DNA from 2 places in the Anaerobacillus sp. QJM3NY_17 genome. Region 2 is predicted to be linked to the other one. Evidence: a T-box and tRNA genes for the amino acid it is inferred to sense, from the RefSeq annotation. Region 2 holds a T-box; the other holds one or more tRNA genes.
The links. The T-box of region 2 lies ahead of tyrS (tyrosine--tRNA ligase). A T-box ahead of a tRNA ligase gene usually reads a tRNA of that ligase, here a tRNA-Tyr.
Positions count from the first base shown of each region.

Region 1: it encodes a tRNA-Tyr, which carries the amino acid that the T-box ahead of tyrS (tyrosine--tRNA ligase) is inferred to sense. The anticodon was not compared.

Region 1 is NZ_CM149685.1:497,008-506,420, reverse strand. Features, by position in the region: gene queG (tRNA epoxyqueuosine(34) reductase QueG) at 1-34, opposite strand, end outside; gene AC0VYV_RS02795 (ABC-ATPase domain-containing protein) at 65-1,759, opposite strand; gene AC0VYV_RS02790 (B3/B4 domain-containing protein) at 1,843-2,511, shown strand; gene yvfG (protein YvfG) at 2,783-3,004, shown strand; gene AC0VYV_RS02780 (DsbA family oxidoreductase) at 3,044-3,745, opposite strand; tRNA gene AC0VYV_RS02775 (tRNA-Leu) at 3,933-4,017, opposite strand; tRNA gene AC0VYV_RS02770 (tRNA-Leu) at 4,052-4,141, opposite strand; tRNA gene AC0VYV_RS02765 (tRNA-Cys) at 4,169-4,243, opposite strand; tRNA gene AC0VYV_RS02760 (tRNA-Gly) at 4,253-4,327, opposite strand; tRNA gene AC0VYV_RS02755 (tRNA-Gln) at 4,336-4,410, opposite strand; tRNA gene AC0VYV_RS02750 (tRNA-His) at 4,415-4,490, opposite strand; tRNA gene AC0VYV_RS02745 (tRNA-Trp) at 4,507-4,580, opposite strand; tRNA gene AC0VYV_RS02740 (tRNA-Tyr) at 4,588-4,672, opposite strand; tRNA gene AC0VYV_RS02735 (tRNA-Thr) at 4,743-4,818, opposite strand; tRNA gene AC0VYV_RS02730 (tRNA-Phe) at 4,823-4,898, opposite strand; tRNA gene AC0VYV_RS02725 (tRNA-Met) at 4,915-4,991, opposite strand; tRNA gene AC0VYV_RS02720 (tRNA-Asp) at 5,150-5,225, opposite strand; tRNA gene AC0VYV_RS02715 (tRNA-Val) at 5,234-5,309, opposite strand; tRNA gene AC0VYV_RS02710 (tRNA-Glu) at 5,332-5,406, opposite strand; tRNA gene AC0VYV_RS02705 (tRNA-Ser) at 5,430-5,521, opposite strand; tRNA gene AC0VYV_RS02700 (tRNA-Asn) at 5,523-5,597, opposite strand; rRNA gene rrf (5S ribosomal RNA) at 5,607-5,723, opposite strand; rRNA gene AC0VYV_RS02690 (23S ribosomal RNA) at 5,970-8,899, opposite strand; rRNA gene AC0VYV_RS02685 (16S ribosomal RNA) at 9,137-9,413, opposite strand, start outside.
Region 2 is NZ_CM149685.1:790,255-799,667, reverse strand. Features, by position in the region: partial or broken gene AC0VYV_RS04340 (HAD family hydrolase) at 1-58, opposite strand, end outside; gene AC0VYV_RS04335 (GNAT family N-acetyltransferase) at 174-980, shown strand; gene AC0VYV_RS04330 (FixH family protein) at 1,223-1,981, shown strand; gene tyrS (tyrosine--tRNA ligase) at 2,019-3,266, opposite strand; T-box leader at 3,323-3,546, opposite strand; gene hemH (ferrochelatase) at 3,681-4,616, opposite strand; gene AC0VYV_RS04315 (hypothetical protein) at 4,993-5,343, opposite strand; gene AC0VYV_RS04310 (permease) at 5,420-5,788, opposite strand; gene AC0VYV_RS04305 (helix-turn-helix transcriptional regulator) at 5,797-6,000, opposite strand; gene AC0VYV_RS04300 (hypothetical protein) at 6,140-6,328, shown strand; gene AC0VYV_RS04295 (MFS transporter) at 6,372-7,550, opposite strand; gene AC0VYV_RS04290 (NAD-dependent epimerase/dehydratase family protein) at 7,984-9,132, shown strand; gene AC0VYV_RS04285 (glycosyltransferase family 4 protein) at 9,163-9,413, shown strand, end outside.

The DNA of each region.
Region 1 (9,413 bases), 290 kb from region 2:
CCACAATATCAGCTTTTAATTGTGCGTTTGTCATTAGTTTCCCCCCTTCCTATTTGGGAGTGTATTATTTAATTTTTAGCGTTCGAATTCGATTTAAAACGGCCGCCATTTCTGTTCTCCTAATTCGAGCAATATCTCCTGGATGCTGATTCTTATATAGTGAAAAAGAACCAAGTCCCTCTGTGTTTATTTTCTGATCAATGAAATCAAGAAGTTCTGGAATCGACTTATCTCCTAGCTTATGATTTCTTTCCAGAAAATGAAGGACGTCAGCGGCAAAACGCGTTTGACTTGGATCTACAAGCTGTTCTACTTGAAGTAGTGAAATATCTGTATGACCAAATTGAATATGATGCACTCCGCGGGCAGTCACTTTCGATTTCTTTCCCTTTTGGCTGTTTAAGTTATTCTGCTCAGGTACTCTCTTTCTTGCCTCTCCGAATTTTTCTCCACCTTCTTGTCTGCGTGCCGATTCTTGTACGATTGATCGAGCTTGATCCGTTACGTCGTATGGAAGGTAGTTCTCCATTAAAATCACCTGATCAGCTACATCAAAGTAGTCTCCAGATCCGCCCATAACAAGTACGGTTGATATATGATGTTCTGTACGTATTTGCTTCACACGATCAATGAATGGTGTAATGGGTTCTTTCTCTTTCGCAACTAACTGCTGCATTCGATAGTCTCGAATCATAAAATTAGTCGCGCTTGTATCTTCATCAATTAATAACGTATCTGAACCCGCTTCGATCGCCTCAATGATATTGGCTGCCTGGGACGTACTTCCACTGGCATTCTCAGATGTGAAAGACCGCGTATCTTTTCCATATGGGAGATTGTTTATAAATGGCGAGATGTCTACTCCAGTTACCTTTCGACCATCTTCAGAGCGAATTTTCATTGCCTGGTGGTTTGTAATAACATACTCTCTACCATCCCCTAAAATATGATCATATACGCCATGCTCCATTGCATGCAAGAGGGTACTCTTTCCATGATAACCACCGCCAACAATTAATGTAATACCTTCCTTAACAGCCATTCCTTGTAATGGCTCAGTACGGTGTGGGATTGTTAAAGACACTTCCATGCTTTTAGGTGATTGGAATTGCACTGCCTCATTTTTCATAGGACGATCGCTTATCCCGCTCTCGCGGGGTAATATAGATCCATTCGCTACAAATCCGACATATCCGTTTTGGGTAAGTTGTTCACGAATGGCCTCTTGTTGGTCTGCTAAATGCAATGCCTCTAAGATTATTCGTTTGTTTAATGCAAAAACAGAATTCTTCACAATGTCTGGCAGCTGATGCAGAAGCAAGTTTATAGCCTGTCTGCCAAGAACTTTTCTGCCTTGTGCAGGTAATCCTATTGATAGACAAATCGTAATAGATTCCTCTGTCACGCTCACTGCTGCCCTCTCAATAACCTTTTGACCAGGTATATCGATTGAGACCAATCCACTTTTCCCAGTGCCTTTCGCATGCCTCTCAGTCCTTCTAATGGCCTCTCCTACTTTTCTAGCAATCATATCTTCTGTTCGAACTCTTCTTACAGCCGAATCGAACCACTCAGGCTCTACGATCGTTTTCTTACGTGGGATGATGATTCTTATCCGAGAAGGACTAGCAAAAGGGTCTCCCTGGACATAATCGATGTAAAGGGTGTAATCCGCAAAATCATAGTGCCCACTAATGTCTTTATATGCTTTATATCCTTTTCCATCAATACGCTCTAATTGTTTTCTAAGTTTATTCATAAATGAGGCAAGCCTCCTTATAAGCTTCAAATTTAGGTATATGATAAAATGAACGAAAAATTATATGTTAGGAGAAAAGTGTGATGACAAGTATAATTCTCGCTCCATCTATTAAAAAGACATATCCTGATTTTAAAATTGGTTATGCTATTTACCATAATATCGTTGTTGAAAAGTCGCCGCAAATGGTGCGCGGTCGCTTTCAGTTCTATCAGGAAACATTGATGATGGATCTTGAGCAGACAGACCTGCTCACTTTTCCTGCTATCTCAGAGTGGCGTTCCATTTTCAAAAAGTTCGGGACGGATCCCGCCAAATATCGACCGTCCTCAGAAGCCCTATTACGCCGGTTAAAGAAAGGGTCTTCGCTACCTCTCGTTCACTCTGCTGCAGACATCAACAATCTTCTGTCGCTTCAATACAAAATTCCAATTGGTATCTATGATCTTGATCAAGTTGAAGGAGATATTACAATCGACATTGGTAGTGAGACGACTGCATATGAGGGCTTAAATGGACGTGAGGTAAGCTTCAACAACAAAATCCTCTCACTTGATCACAAAGGAGCGTTCGGAAGTCCTATCGTTGATTCTAAGCGAACAGCTATAACGGAAGAAACCAAGCATGCCATTCAACTTTTCTATCTTCAACCTTCGCTCCCTGTTTCAGAAGGTGAAAAGCTTGTAACTGCCTCAGCAGAAATGTTTAATCAAATTCACGGAGGAGACTTCTTAAGCGGGGTTTCAAGTTAAAGAAAGCAAACATAAAAAAACGCAACGCTTCGTTAATTTTAACGAAACACTGCGTTGGGTAAATGGTGAAAATTCGAGGAATTTCTACAATCCTCGCTGATGTAGATAGAATACCACAGAACATATGAAAGAAACAACACATTTTTCATATTTTCTTTACAAACGTCTCTCATCACGACAGAGCTAATAGAATTTTACTCTTCATAATCCGTTTGACGTCCTGATGACGATCACCCTATAATCAGAATGACAGACAGAAAGGAGAAATCATATGGAACCATTCTCAACACCATTTTTCGAAGAAAATTTTCGCCAATACATACAAAAGAATCGTGATGTATTTTCAAAATTAGAAGCAATGAATAGCTATTATCGATCAGTTGTTTCATCAATGATCTATGACAACCTTAACAAAAACTCAGAAATAGTTCGTCGCATTCGCAACCTTGATTCAGCTTACAAAACGATTAAACAAGAAAATACAGACGCATAAGAAAAAGCTCTCTTTACAATAAGAGAGCTTTCTTACGTTTTATTTAGGAAGATCACAAGAGTCAGCAGAACACGCTTCTGCATTGCCACCAACTACTTCAAGCTTATTTCCTTCTCCCCAGGCCTTCTCAACGGCCTGTTCAAACATTTCAACAGGCTGAGCACCTGACACGGCATATTTACCGTCAAATACAAAGAACGGTACGCCCTGAATGCCAAGCTGACTTCCCATAGCTTCATCGTTGCGAACTTCTTTCGTAAATTCTTCAGTCCCTAGCATACGTTTTATATCCGCAGCGTCTAGCCCAAGTTCTTCACCAAGTGATGCAAGCGTTTCATGATCACCAATATTTTTCGATTCGGTAAAGAAGGCATAAAAGAGACGTTCTGACATTTCATTACTTTTACCATGCTCTGTCGCATAGTGAACAAGACGATGAGCATCAAATGAATTCGTTGGAATCATTTTATCGAAATCATACGTTAGGTTTTCTCCAGCAGCTTGCTGCCTCATATTCTCACACATAGCCTGAGCTTGTTCTAGACTGACATTGTATTTCGCTGCTAGAAGCTCAGCCATGCTTTCCCCATCCGATTCTTTCGCATTAGGATCAAGTTCAAAGCTTTTAAAGACAACTTCTACTTGATCACGCTGTGGAAAAGCCTGAAGCGCACTTTCAAGACGTCTTTTTCCTATATAACAAAATGGACAAACGAAATCGGACCATACTTCAATTCTCATCGAATCACTCTTTCAGTAAATTGTTTTATCTATCTTATACTTGTATTTTATCACCTCTACTTTTAAATGAGCAGGAATTTGCTCAGTGAGTCATTGAAAACTAGTGATATCAAATAAGACAAGGAATTAAAAAGAATACAAAAAAGACCTCAACGAGAACGTTGAAGTCTTGTAATAACGTATGTAATGGTACCGGTGGTCGGGTTCGAACCGACACTCCTCTCGGAACACGATTTTGAGTCGTGCGCGTCTGCCAATTCCGCCACACCGGCAAAATACCATATTCAATTCAGGCAGAAAAATAAGTGGTGCCGGAGGCCGGGCTCGAACCGGCACGGAGGTACACCCTCCGCAGGATTTTAAGTCCTGTGCGTCTGCCAATTCCGCCACTCCGGCAGGACTTTTAAGAAAAAATATTAAGATTGGAGGCGGCACCCGGATTTGAACCGGGGCGTAAGGGTTTTGCAGACCCGTGCCTTACCACTTGGCTATGCCGCCTTTTTAAAATGGAGCGGAAGACGGGATTCGAACCCGCGACCCCCACCTTGGCAAGGTGATGTTCTACCACTGAACTACTTCCGCAACAAAAATGGCTGGGCTAGCTGGATTCGAACCAGCGCATGACGGAATCAAAATCCGTTGCCTTACCGCTTGGCTATAGCCCAAAAATGGGGCGGCTGATGGGAATTGAACCCACGAATGCCGGAATCACAATCCGGTGCGTTAACCACTTCGCCACAACCGCCATAAAAATTTAAAATTGGCAGGGGTAGTAGGACTCGAACCCACACCGGAGGTTTTGGAGACCTCTGTTCTACCTTTAAACTATACCCCTATCAAGATGGTGGAGGGGGACGGATTCGAACCGCCGAACCCTGAGGGAGCGGATTTACAGTCCGCCGCGTTTAGCCACTTCGCTACCCCTCCAAATTGACAATTACCATTGTAATACACATTTTATGAAAGTGCAATGGAATTTGATCTCATTTCGAGAAAATGGTGCCGGCCAGAGGACTTGAACCCCCAACCTACTGATTACAAGTCAGTTGCTCTACCAATTGAGCTAGACCGGCAACATGGTGGCTCCGGACGGAATCGAACCGCCGACACGTGGATTTTCAGTCCACTGCTCTACCGACTGAGCTACAGAGCCATGTTTAAAATATAATTGGTTGCGGGGGCAGGATTTGAACCTGCGACCTTTGGGTTATGAGCCCAACGAGCTACCGAACTGCTCCACCCCGCGATAATGTGAATGTAATTATGCTGCACCTGCTCATTACGCTGTGCACTGTTTCTTTCTCTACAAGGTTATGCTTCGAAGCGTATCCGTCGAAACAACTCGTTGCTGTTTCAAGGAAGTATCGCTTGTTGCTCCACCCCGCGATAATGTTAAAATATAAATGGCGGTCCCGACGAGAATCGAACTCGCGATCTCCTGCGTGACAGGCAGGCATGTTAACCGCTACACCACGGGACCTTAGATAATGGTGGAGGATGACGGGCTCGAACCGCCGACCCTCTGCTTGTAAGGCAGATGCTCTCCCAGCTGAGCTAATCCTCCACAAAGTAGAAATGATATATAATGGTGACCCGTACGGGATTCGAACCCGTGTTACCGCCGTGAAAGGGCGGTGTCTTAACCGCTTGACCAACGGGCCCTTGCTGCTATTATGTATGCTAGTGGCGGAGAGCGAGGGATTCGAACCCTCGAGACGGCTTTGACCGTCTACACGATTTCCAATCGTGCTCCTTCGGCCACTCGGACAGCTCTCCATGGCTCCACAGGTAGGATTCGAACCTACGACCGATCGGTTAACAGCCGATAGCTCTACCACTGAGCTACTGTGGAATAATATCAGCCTGGCAACGTCCTACTCTTGCAGGGGGAGATCCCCCAACTACCATCGGCGCTGAAGAGCTTAACTTCCGTGTTCGGCATGGGAACGGGTGTGACCTCTTCGCCATCATTACCAGACTAAGGACTGGATTTCACTTTCGTGATTTACCAGCGACAAAATATATCATACTATATTCCATCATGTTTTTCAAGGAAAATTTTATTCCCTGAAAACTAGATAGCACGCACAACTTTCCAATATGTCCAGCTACATAAGCCAAATCCTCGATCGTTTCACCTTTTGATTCTGACGCATAAAGCGCGTCTGACTCAAAAGCCTCCAACGGTTGTCGGATTTAAACGGCTTACTTCGCTTTTCGTTTTTAGGTTAAGCCCTCGATCGATTAGTATTCGTCAGCTCCACGTGTTGCCACGCTTCCACCCCGAACCTATCTACCTCATCATCTCTAAGGGATCTTACCAGCTTCATGCTGTGGGAAATCTCATCTCGAGGGGGGCTTCATGCTTAGATGCTTTCAGCACTTATCCCTTCCACACGTAGCTACCCAGCTATGCTCCTGGCGGAACAACTGGTACACCAGCGGTGTGTCCATCCCGGTCCTCTCGTACTAAGGACAGCTCCTCTCAAATTTCCTGCGCCCGCGACGGATAGGGACCGAACTGTCTCACGACGTTCTGAACCCAGCTCGCGTACCGCTTTAATGGGCGAACAGCCCAACCCTTGGGACCTACTTCAGCCCCAGGATGCGATGAGCCGACATCGAGGTGCCAAACCTCCCCGTCGATGTGGACTCTTGGGGGAGATAAGCCTGTTATCCCCAGGGTAGCTTTTATCCGTTGAGCGATGGCCCTTCCATGCGGAACCACCGGATCACTAAGCCCGACTTTCGTCCCTGCTCGACTTGTAGGTCTCGCAGTCAAGCTCCCTTGTGCCTTTACACTCTGCGAATGATTTCCAACCATTCTGAGGGAACCTTTGGGCGCCTCCGTTACACTTTAGGAGGCGACCGCCCCAGTCAAACTGCCCACCTGACACTGTCTCCGCACCGGATCACGGTGCTGGGTTAGAATGTCAGTACAGCCAGGGTAGTATCCCACCGACGCCTCCATCGAACCTGGCGGTCCGACTTCTATGGCTCCTACCTATCCTGTACAAGCTGTACCAAAATCCAATATCAGGCTACAGTAAAGCTCCATGGGGTCTTTCCGTCCTGTCGCGGGTAACCTGCATCTTCACAGGTACTATAATTTCACCGGGTCTCTCGTTGAGACAGTATCCAAGTCGTTGCACCTTTCGTGCGGGTCGGAACTTACCCGACAAGGAATTTCGCTACCTTAGGACCGTTATAGTTACGGCCGCCGTTTACTGGGGCTTCGATTCAGAGCTTCTCCCGTAAGGGATAACCCCTCCTCTTAACCTTCCAGCACCGGGCAGGTGTCAGCCCCTATACTTCGCCTTACGGCTTTGCAGAGACCTGTGTTTTTGCTAAACAGTCGCTTGGATCTTTTCACTGCGGCTCCCCTGGGCTATAAACCCGAGGAAGCACCCCTTCTCCCGAAGTTACGGGGTCATTTTGCCGAGTTCCTTAACGAGAGTTCTCCCGATCGTCTTAGGATTCTCTCCTCGCCTACCTGTGTCGGTTTGCGGTACGGGCACCTTTTTCCTCACTAGAGGCTTTTCTTGGCAGCGTAGAATCAAGGACTTCGGTACTAAATTTCCCTCGCCATCACGACTCAGCCTTCATGGTGAACGGATTTGCCTATTCACCAGCCTAATCGCTTGGACGCGCATTTCCAGCAGCGCGCTCTCCCTATCTTTCTGCGTCCCCCCGTCGTTCAAACGGAAAGGAGGTGGTACAGGAATATCAACCTGTTATCCATCGCCTACGCCTTTCGGCCTCGGCTTAGGTCCCGACTAACCCTGAGCGGACGAGCCTTCCTCAGGAAACCTTGGGCTTTCGACGGACAAGATTCTCACTTGTCTTTCGCTACTCATACCGGCATTCTCACTTCTAAGCGCTCCACCAGTCCTTTCGGTCTGACTTCACAGCCCTTAGAACGCTCTCCTACCATTGTCGTAAGACAATCCACAGCTTCGGTGATACGTTTAGCCCCGGTACATTTTCGGCGCAGCGTCACTCGACCAGTGAGCTATTACGCACTCTTTAAATGATGGCTGCTTCTAAGCCAACATCCTGGTTGTCTAAGCAACGCCACATCCTTTTCCACTTAACGTATACTTTGGGACCTTAGCTGGTGGTCTGGGCTGTTTCCCTCTCGACTACGGATCTTATCACTCGCAGTCTGACTCCCGCGGATAAATCGTTGGCATTCGGAGTTTGACTGGATTCGGTAATCCGGTAAGGACCCCTAGTCCAACCAGTGCTCTACCTCCAAGATTCTTGCCGCGAGGCTAGCCCTAAAGCTATTTCGGAGAGAACCAGCTATCTCCAGGTTCGATTGGCATTTCACCGCTACCCACACCTCATCCCCGCATTTTTCAACATGCGTGGGTTCGGGCCTCCATTCAGTGTTACCTGAACTTCACCCTGGACATGGGTAGATCACCTGGTTTCGGGTCTACGACCACGTACTATTTCGCCCTATTCAGACTCGCTTTCGCTGCGGCTCCGCCTTCTCAGCTTAACCTTGCACGGGATCGTAACTCGCCGGTTCATTCTACAAAAGGCACGCTGTCACCCATTAACGGGCTCCAACTAGTTGTAGGCACACGGTTTCAGGTTCTTTTTCACTCCCCTTCCGGGGTGCTTTTCACCTTTCCCTCACGGTACTGGTTCACTATCGGTCACTAGAGAGTATTTAGCCTTGGGAGATGGTCCTCCCGGATTCCGACGGGGTTTCACGTGTCCCGCCGTACTCAGGATCCGTCTCGGAGGGCATCGGATTTTGACTACAGGATTGTTACCTTCTCTGATGGACCTTTCCAGGTCGCTTCGTCTATCCGTGCCTTTGTAACTCCAAAGAGACGTCCTACAACCCCAGAGGGCAAGCCCTCTGGTTTGGGCTGATTCCGTTTCGCTCGCCGCTACTCAGGAAATCGCGTTTGCTTTCTCTTCCTCCGGGTAATGAGATGTTTCAGTTCCCCGGGTCTGCCTTCCATTCCCTATGTATTCAGAAATGGATACCATCCTATTAAAGATGGTGGGTTCCCCCATTCGGAAATCTCCGGATCAAAGCGTACTTACAGCTCCCCGAAGCATATCGGTGTTCGTCCCGTCCTTCTTAGGCTTCTAGTGCCAAGGCATCCACCGTGCGCCCTTAGTAGCTTAACCTTCGATTTGTTAGGCATTGCTGCCATAACGCATCAGTTATTACTAAGTTATTGCATAAAAAATAATTATTGGATGTCGTTGTTTGTGCTATCTAGTTTTCAAGGAACAAGGCTACTACTTAAATCCGCCTAAGCTTCATCACTTCACCTGGTTTGAAAGAATAAATCATTCTTTCAAAACTAAACGAAACGCTCATGTAAGGTTGGTAACGTAAGTTACCTTCGTAATTCTCCATAGAAAGGAGGTGATCCAGCCGCACCTTCCGATACGGCTACCTTGTTACGACTTCACCCCAATCATTTGTCCCACCTTCGGCGGCTGGCTCCATAAAGGTTACCCCACCGACTTCGGGTGTTACAAACTCTCGTGGTGTGACGGGCGGTGTGTACAAGGCCCGGGAACGTATTCACCGCGGCATGCTGATCCGCGATTACTAGCAATTCCGGCTTCATGCAGGCGAGTTGCAGCCTGCAATCCGAACTGAGAACGGCTTTATGGGATTCGCTTCACCTCG
Region 2 (9,413 bases):
TCCTATTCAAAAGCGTCTCATCAAAATCAAAAAGAATCCCTTTTATCAATTGCCTCATTTCCTTTCTAAATCCCACTATATTTTTAGATTAACATAAATTTTCATAATCTATTTACTTTTGTGTTATTTTATGTAAAATTGGTTGTTAGAATTAGAAAGGGGGAAACTATCAATTGATTAGAAGATTAACTGAAAATGATCATCTTCAATGCCTCTCCTTATTAACACCACACGCTGCAGAGAACTTGTTCATTTTAGGAGATATTGAAGCTTATGGGTATGATCAACCTTTCCAGAAGCTTTGGGGTGATTTCTTAGAGGATGGTACATTGCGAGCTGTTTTATTAAAATATGAAAAAAACTATATTCCGTTTGCACCTGAGGATTTTGACGCAAAAGGTTTTGCAAAAGTGATTTCAGAAGACAGCGATTTCTTTATGATGTCAGGACTTAAACGGGTCACAAGTCAAATACAACCCTTTGTTTCCCATCCTTTTCGCTCAAGTCGTGAATTGTTCTATGCGAAATGTGAGAGTACTAACGAACTTGCCCTCGATAACATCAACAATGTACAAGTCGCCTCATCGCTTGACCTAAGTCACATCCATTCTCTTCATGAACAAATTGGTGAGTTTGACTCATCTGAGACCGTAGAAGAAAAGCGACGAAATCAGGAAAAAGGAGTATCAAGAACATACTTTATTGAGGAAGATGGGAAGCTTGTGTCAGCAGCTTCTACCGCAGCAGAAAATTCTCAATCAGCGATGATCGTTGGTGTTTGTACATTGGCAAATTATAAACGAAAAGGCTATGCTTCAAAATGTACAAGTAAACTTTGTTATGACGTCCTTAAGGAAGGAAAAGTCCTATGTCTTTTCTATGATAATCCAGAGGCAGGAAACATTTACAAGCGAATAGGCTTTCAAGATATCGAGAAATGGATGATGATTCATTTTGAAACAAAAGAAGCTCTTGTTTAATCTCTCCGATCCTTCCTTTCAATAAGGATCGTTTTTTTATTGTCTCTTTTAAATTCACTCGTATAAAACTTCTATCAATCTCTTTTGTTGCCAGCTAGACACAACTATTCATGAATTAGCCTTGAGATTAGGTTATAACTTTCTTACTATTAAAGTGTGGATAAAGGTTTACAAGATTACTGAAGTGGCCATACTGTTTATTCAGAAATGGACGTAAGAAATGAAGGGAAGGAAAAATTGTTATGAAAAAAATCGGATCGTGGGTATCTATCCTTAGCATTTCTATGGTGCTAGCAGCGTGCGGACAGGATAATGCAAATGAGTCTAACAACGCCTCGACGGCAGAGGAAATTCAGGTCGAAACACTTGATGTTGCACTAGATACTCCTGAAAAAGTAGAAAAAGGTGAAAAGATTACTTTTTCTGCAACGGTTACACAGGGTGATGAAAAGGTAGACGATGCTGACGAAGTTATGTTTGAAGTATGGAAAGAAGGCTCCAAAGAAGATAGTGAAATGATCGAAGCTTCTCATGATGGTGAAGGCGTTTATACTGCTGAAAAGGAACTCGACGATGCTGGTAAATACTTCGTTCAATCTCACGTGACAGCTCGTGACCTACATACGATGCCGAAAAATGAAATGATGGTCGGTTCTGAAGAAGAAGCTGCTTCTGAAACTGATGAACACGCGCACGAACACGAAAGCGACGTATCCATCCATCTTATGAAGCCCGAAGAGATAAAAGCGAATGAAGATGTTTCGTTCATGGCACACCTTCAAAAAGACGAAGAAGCCTTAACTGGTGCTGACGTTCGCTTTGAAATTTCGAAAGTAGATGAAGAAAAAGCTGAGTGGGTTGACGCTGAAGAAATGAAGGATGGGGAATATGAAGGAACGACTTCTTTTAAAGAAGCTGGTGACTACACCGTTACCATCCATGTAGAGAACGATGAAGGTCTTCATGAACATACCGAAGAAAGTGTCACCATTACAGAATAATAAAATCCTCCCCCTCTATTCGAGGGGGAAATTTTTACTATGCTAGTTTTATTTTCTTGAATTTCCTTTTGCCCACTTGAATGACCAATCCATTTTTCACTTCAATTTCCTCATTCACTTCTGTTACTTTTACCTCATTTAGCTTAATACCGCCATTCTTCACCATTCGTCTAGCTTCACTTGTTGAAGGTAGCATGCCTAGTTTAGCGATCAATGTTGGCACAGTTACCATCCGATCTCCATCCCATATGACTTCCTCAATATCAGTTGGAAGCTGCTTTTGCTGAAAGATTTGTTGAAACTCCACTTCTGCTTTTTCAGAAGCATTTTCTCCATGAAACATGCGAACGATCGTCTTAGCTAAATTCATTTTAGCTGTTCTTGGATGGATTTCTTCTTGTTCAATTTCTTTACGAACCGTAAGCTTTTCCTCTAGAGATAGATCCGTGATTAATTCGGTATATTTGACGACCAGCTCATCAGGAATCGACATCGCTTTTCCATACATCTCTGATGGCTTCTCTGTAATCCCAATGTAATTCCCTTTGGATTTAGACATTTTTTCAATCCCGTCTAATCCTTCTAGAAGAGGCATCATTAAGACGACTTGCTTCTCTTTTCCGAACTGCTCTTGAAGGTGACGCCCCATTAAAACGTTGAAATATTGATCATTTCCACCGAGCTCAATATCACTTTCAAGATGAACAGAATCATAGCCCTGCATTAAAGGGTAAAAGAACTCATGAAGCGAGACAGGCTTATTCGCCTTCATTCGATTTTCAAAATCATCGCGCTCAAGTAAACGAGCAACCGTTATTTTTCCAGCGAGTTCAATAACGTCTTCAAACTTTAGTTCAGATAGCCACGCCGCATTGTAGTGGAGCTCCACTTTGCTTTGATCAAGAACCTTACCAAACTGCTCAAGATAAGTTCCAGCATTTCGTTTCACCTCTTCATCCGTTAGCTGCACTCTTGCTGTTGATTTTCCAGTAGGATCACCAATTTTACCTGTAAAGTCTCCAATAATGAGTTGGATGATATGGCCATTTTCTTGAAACTGCCTTAACTTATTTAACACAACGGTGTGACCAATATGGACATCGGGCGCAGAAGGATCAAGACCCAATTTCACTTTAAGTGGCTTATTCTTAAAAATCGAAGTAGCTATTTTATGTTTAAGTTCATCTCCAGGAATGACTTGACTCGTTCCATGTGTATAAACCGCATATTGCCTTTCCATTTCCTTTCTTTGTTCTTCTGTTAATTGATCCATGATTGAGTTCATTCCTGTCGACCTCCTAATTATTAAATTTCATATTAAAAGCCACGTCCCCTCTATATAGTAGGGACGTGGCTTACACGCGATACCACCCTGATTGAAGAAATAACTTCTTCCGGCTCGAATACGATAACGGTTTTCCCGTTCCTGACTAGTTAGATCACTCTGTTCATCAAGAAGGCTCTGAGGGGTAATTCACGGTTAGACTGTACCAGTTCACACCAACCACTGGTTCTCTGACACTACTCGTCATAACACGCTACTGCTTCCTCTTCCTAGCCTATTGTTATTTACGATGCATGAATTTCTCATTACTTTATCTTCTTTTACGCTAGTTGTCAATTTGTTTCTTCAAGAGCAGTTTGGAATTTCTCACAAAAAAGAACGCAGCCTTACAAACGTAAGACTGCGCCTTTTTCATTATTGTTTATTTAATTCTTTTAACACGACAGTTGAAAGAATATCGATGAATTCTTCCTGTGCGTTTGGCATTTCTGGTCGATAATAATTTGCACCGATTTCATCTGTTACAACTTTACATTCATAGTCATTATCAAATAATACTTCCAAGTGATCGGCTACGAATCCTACTGGAGCATAAACAAACGATGTAAAACCTTGTTTTTCATAAAGATCTCTTGTTAAATCCTGTACGTCTGGGCCAATCCATGGATCTGGAGTGTTCCCTTCACTTTGCCATCCTATTGCCACGTTCTTCACACCTGACTCTGCTACGATAAGATCTGCCGTTTCTTTCAATTGGTCTGGATAAGGGTCTCCATTTGCAATGATTTTTTCAGGTAAACTGTGCGCGGAAACGATGAGGACAGATTTCTCGCGTTCTTGATCTGCCATCCCTTCAAATATCTCTTTAATACGCTTCGCCCAATAAGAGATAAATTTAGGCTCGTCATACCAGCTCTCAACAGAATGAATAACTGGGCCACCTAGTTTTCCAGCTTCTTCTTTTGCTCGTCCATTATAAGATTTGATACTAAATGTAGAGAAGTGAGGCGCCAACACAATACTAACGGCTTCTTCAATACCATCATTGTGCATTTGCTGTACCGCATCTTCTACAAAAGGCTCGATATGCTTTAATCCGATATAAAGCTTAAACTCAATTTCATCTTGAATTTCATTAAGGTGAGCTTCAAGCCCTTTCGCCTGATCTTCCGTAATTTTGGCAAGTGGCGATATTCCACCAATTGCTTTGTATCGGTCCTGAAGATCTTTTAGCTGCTCGTCAGATGGCTTGCGGCCTCTTCTAATATGTGTGTAATAACGTTCAATATCCTCTTCTTTATAAGGCGTTCCATACGCCATTACAAGTAATCCCATTGTCTTTTTAGCCATGAATGTGTTCCCCTCTCATACAGTGATTAATTAAATAAACTATCTTTTTATAATCATTATCATCTAGGTATCAGTATACCTTTTTTTCTCCCCTGAATCAAAGGAATCTGACTATAAATTCGTAACGTTTTGTGTCACTCCTATTGAAGCAAACCTTTATGTATTTTGCCACTTCCGATGCGCTTCCTATCACAGTATAGCGAACATTAAGCGTTCTGTCTTTCTCTTCCTCCACTTCTATTTCATCCTATCCACCATTTTCAGATTTCATACTGTGGTTGAATAACGCGGTAGTGAAGCTGGGGTTAGGTGCGTGCCCCCCGCTTCCCCCCACAAAAAAAAGCTGCGCATCATTGCGCAGCTTTTTCCAATTTATCTATTTTTCCATTGCGCCATTATGCTTCGATACAACTTCACGCAGATCCGTGTCGTCTTGCTCTTCTGTATTAAAAACTAACACGTAGCGAAACTCTCTGTCCGCTTCCTCAGATGGATCAGCATTTTCTTCTTGCTTGCCTGTTGGCGTTTCATTAGAGAAAAACAAATCGTTATTCGCTCCAGCCGGGGTAGCAGTTCCCTGTCCCTGAACTGGTGTATCGATACTAAGCTTTTGATCTTCTGGAATATGTTCAACTGACAATTGACTTACCGAATAAGCCTGCAAATCAGCTTTTGCACTCTCTGCATCGTTCTCTGTTGTAAAATAAGCTTGTAATGATTTACTCATGTCAATCCAACTCCTTTTTATGATCTCACAAAAAGGGTTTCCCGATTCTTGCCATCTTTAATCATCGTGATAAAAATTAATGTCTTTTAGCGACGATCACCATGGAAACAAAGACTGTGCTAATCAGCATGGCGGCTAATGCACTCAGCACTGTTACTGAGCTAATATTCACTATGTTGAATTGTAGAAGAAAAAGAAACACCATGATATAACCTAGTACAGCAAAGTACGAATAAAACATCCCTTTCTCTCGAATCATTCGACTTCGCTCGTCCCGTGCCTTAAACTGCGGCTGAAGATAGCTTAAGCAAAAGGTCATAATAGACATACTCATCATCATATAACTTGCAGGAATAGGTTCATTTCCTGTGCCAAGACCAACACTAATCAGTAATAAAGCATTCAACGCAAAAAAGACGCCAAATCCGATATACGTTTTATTCATTGCCACTTCTAATCCCCCTCAGAATCCAAATAAAAAATCTCCTCCACAATCGTTCCAAACAACCTCGCCATTTCAAGTGCGAGCGGTAAAGATGGATTGTACTTTCCTTTCTCAATTGAAATAATCGTTTGCCTTGATACACCAAGTATTTCGGCTAGGCGATCCTGGGAATACCCTTGTTCTGTTCTTTTCTCACGGAGTACATTTTTCAACTAAAAAGCCTCCTCACTTCTCATTTACATTATAAGGTAAAGCTCACTTTACGTAAAGCTTACTTTACATCGAGATGAATCATAATCCTCCGTTCACTACACATGCTAGAAAGATCCTAACGAAATCAGGAGGTAAAAAATGAAGCGTGACACAACACAAGCAAACAAAAAGATAAACGATTCATTTTACAAAGGACAAGCACCTGTCAATGTTGATGAAAAGATCAATGAAGACTTCTATGGCGAAGAACCAGCTCAACCCACGAGCTACCTCGGAAACAATACACCTGCCATTGATGTAACGGGGAATAAGGACAAAAATCGATAACCAACTTAAACTGCCCCTTTGCTAGCAAAGGGGCTCTACTTTATTATTCTGTTAAGTAGTGCATGCTCTTCAATAAGTAAAAAGCCGATGCTAATAGTAAAACTCCTGATAAAGCAAAAACAAATGGAACACTAATCGTCTCAGCAAGAAAACCGTATAGCAAAGAGCCAAGACCAAACGTAATGGATATCAGAGCGCTTTGAGCGCTAAAAACTTCAGGAAGTGAATCTTTCGGGCATTTCTTTTGGATGAATGTCACCATCGCAATTGATTTTATTTGTTCCACCATTCCTGAGAGCACAGTTAACAGAAGTGCAATCACAGGAACACTTATTAAACCAAAAACAAACGTTAAAATACTAATCGCGAAGCACGTGGCGAGAAGCGTTTCTTTCATATAACGTTCAAACCAATTCGTGTATTTGGATACGGCCATTCCACCTGCTATCAAGCCGATGAAAAAGCACGCATTAAGATATCCCCACCACGCTTCTGATTTCATAAGAACTTCTTCGACAAAAATATAAAGGATAGCAGCAATCCAAACGACATTTGCTATCGCTTCAATAAAAATCATAATGTGAAATATACGCAGAACAGGATGCTTCCAAATCAACCTCCATCCGCTCATCATATGAATTTTCGTCTTCCTTTCTCTGTGATCCCTCACAACAATTAACCCCATCATCAGTGTGGAAATCACGTACATCACAAAGGTAACCCATATAACGAAGGAGCCTGACGTTGCTGCTACAAGAATACCACCGAGTGCCCAACCGCCAAATTGAATGGACTGATCAACAACCGCTACAAAACTATTCGCTTTCGCAAGCTCATCCTCCGTAACGAGTTGAGGGAGCATGGCATTTCGAGCAGGTGCGGCCCACCCATCAAGAAAAGCGATGATAAAAACAAGAACTAAAATAATCAGTATTGAAGGATCAAAAAGCCATAAAGACAAGCCAAGCATCCCCAACAACACTGTCTTTATACTTTGTGATCCGACTAGTAATCCTTTTAACGAAAAGCGGTTCAAGACTAGCGGTGCACACATTCCACTTACAAATCGAGCGATCGTAATAGTAAATGGTAGCAGGGAAAGATAAAGTGCTGAACCTGTTGATTGATAAAGAACAGCTATTAGCGCCACAATATATAGAACATCTCCCGTGTTGGCAAACCCCTGGCCAATCCACAAGAAACGAAATGAACGTAGTCTCATCATAACTACCCCTTTTTATTTTGGTCTTACAAATGAACTAAAGGGTAGTCAGTTTACATAGGGAAAATCACTCCTATTCTTCAATGTCTTTAAATGTCCAGATAACAGTTGCTAGTATGAATGAAAAAATAGTAGGCGTTATGATGAGATAATTCGTTTGAAAGCATTTTTTATTATTTTACCATATTCCTAAAATGACCGTTTTGAATTTTCTAAATTAATTAATTGTTTTTATGAAGCGTTTCATGCAAACTAAAAGGTGTAGTGATACTCTTTTTAGGGAAAGAAATAATGATACATTTTCGGATTGGTTTAAAGATTTCGTAAATTGATTGTTGCGAGTTGAATGCCATCTTGAGGAATGCTATCGTAAATATTTGATAAAGCAAGGATATCTACAACTAAATCGACCATTGTGATGGAGGTAAAATCTATGAGAATTATTGTAGCAGGCGGAGATGGTTTCTGTGGGTGGCCAACCGCACTTTACTTATCAAAACAGGGCCATGAGGTTACGATCATTGATAACATGGTACGCCGTAAATGGGATGATGAGCTTCGATCGAACTCACTCACCCCCATCTTACCCCTTGAAGAACGTGTGAAATTATGGGAAGAAAAATCAGGTAAGCATATCACAACGTATGATTGTGATTTGATGCACTATGACTTCTTAAAAGAAATCTTCAAGCAAGTACAGCCCGAAGCATTTGTTCACTTTGCTGAACAGCGCTCAGCACCATATTCTATGATCGATCGTGAGCACGCGGTATTTACACAAACGAATAACGTTGTTGGTAACTTGAACGTGCTCTATGCGATTAAAGAAGTTACACCTGATTGTCACTTAATTAAATTGGGCACAATGGGTGAGTATGGACAGCCTAACATAGATATCGAAGAAGGATACATAAAAATAGAACATAAAGGACGTGAAGACGTTCTTCCGTTCCCGAAACAACCGGGATCGTTCTATCATTTATCAAAAGTACATGATAGCCATAACATTCAGTTTGCCTGCAAAATTTGGGGCATTCGTGCAACAGACTTAAATCAGGGAATTGTTTATGGACTTCATACAGATGAAGATGAACTTGATGAAGGTTTAATCAATCGCCTTGATTACGATGGTGTATTTGGTACAGCCCTTAACCGTTTCATCATTCAAGCAGCCATTGGCCATAACTTAACAGTGTACGGATCAGGTAAACAAACGCGCGCTTTCTTAAACATTAAGGACACGATTCGCTGTGTAGAAATTGCAGCAGAAAAACCGGCCGACAAAGGAGAATTCCGCGTGTTCAATCAGTTTACTGAAGAGTTTTCTGTACTTGAACTGGCTGAGAAAGTTCAGCGTGTAGCTGAAGCTAAAGGACTCAAAGTTAACATCGATCACCTTGAGAATCCTCGTGTTGAGAAAGAAGAGCACTACTATCACGCTGTAAACACGAGCTTAATTGATCTTGGTCTTGAGCCTTCTCTTTTAACAGATGAACACATTTCGAGAACGCTTGATACAGCTCTCAAATACAAAGACCGCGTACTGAAAGAAAACGTTCTTCCTAACGTGACCTGGAAGTAAAAGATGCACAATACTAACTGAGGTGTTCTTATGAAAATATCCATCGTAACAGAGACATTCCTTCCTTCAACAGATGGCGTGGTGACAAGACTTCGTGCATCGATCGATTATTTAATTGATCAAGGGCATGATATTCAGGTCATTGCTCCAGATTTAGGAGTGCGCAGCTATCGGAATATTCGTTTTGATGGAGTTCAGCCTCGTACATTCTTTCTATATAAACATCGGAAATTCGGCATGCCAACTCGTGTGATTAAAACCTATTTAGAGGAGTTTGATCC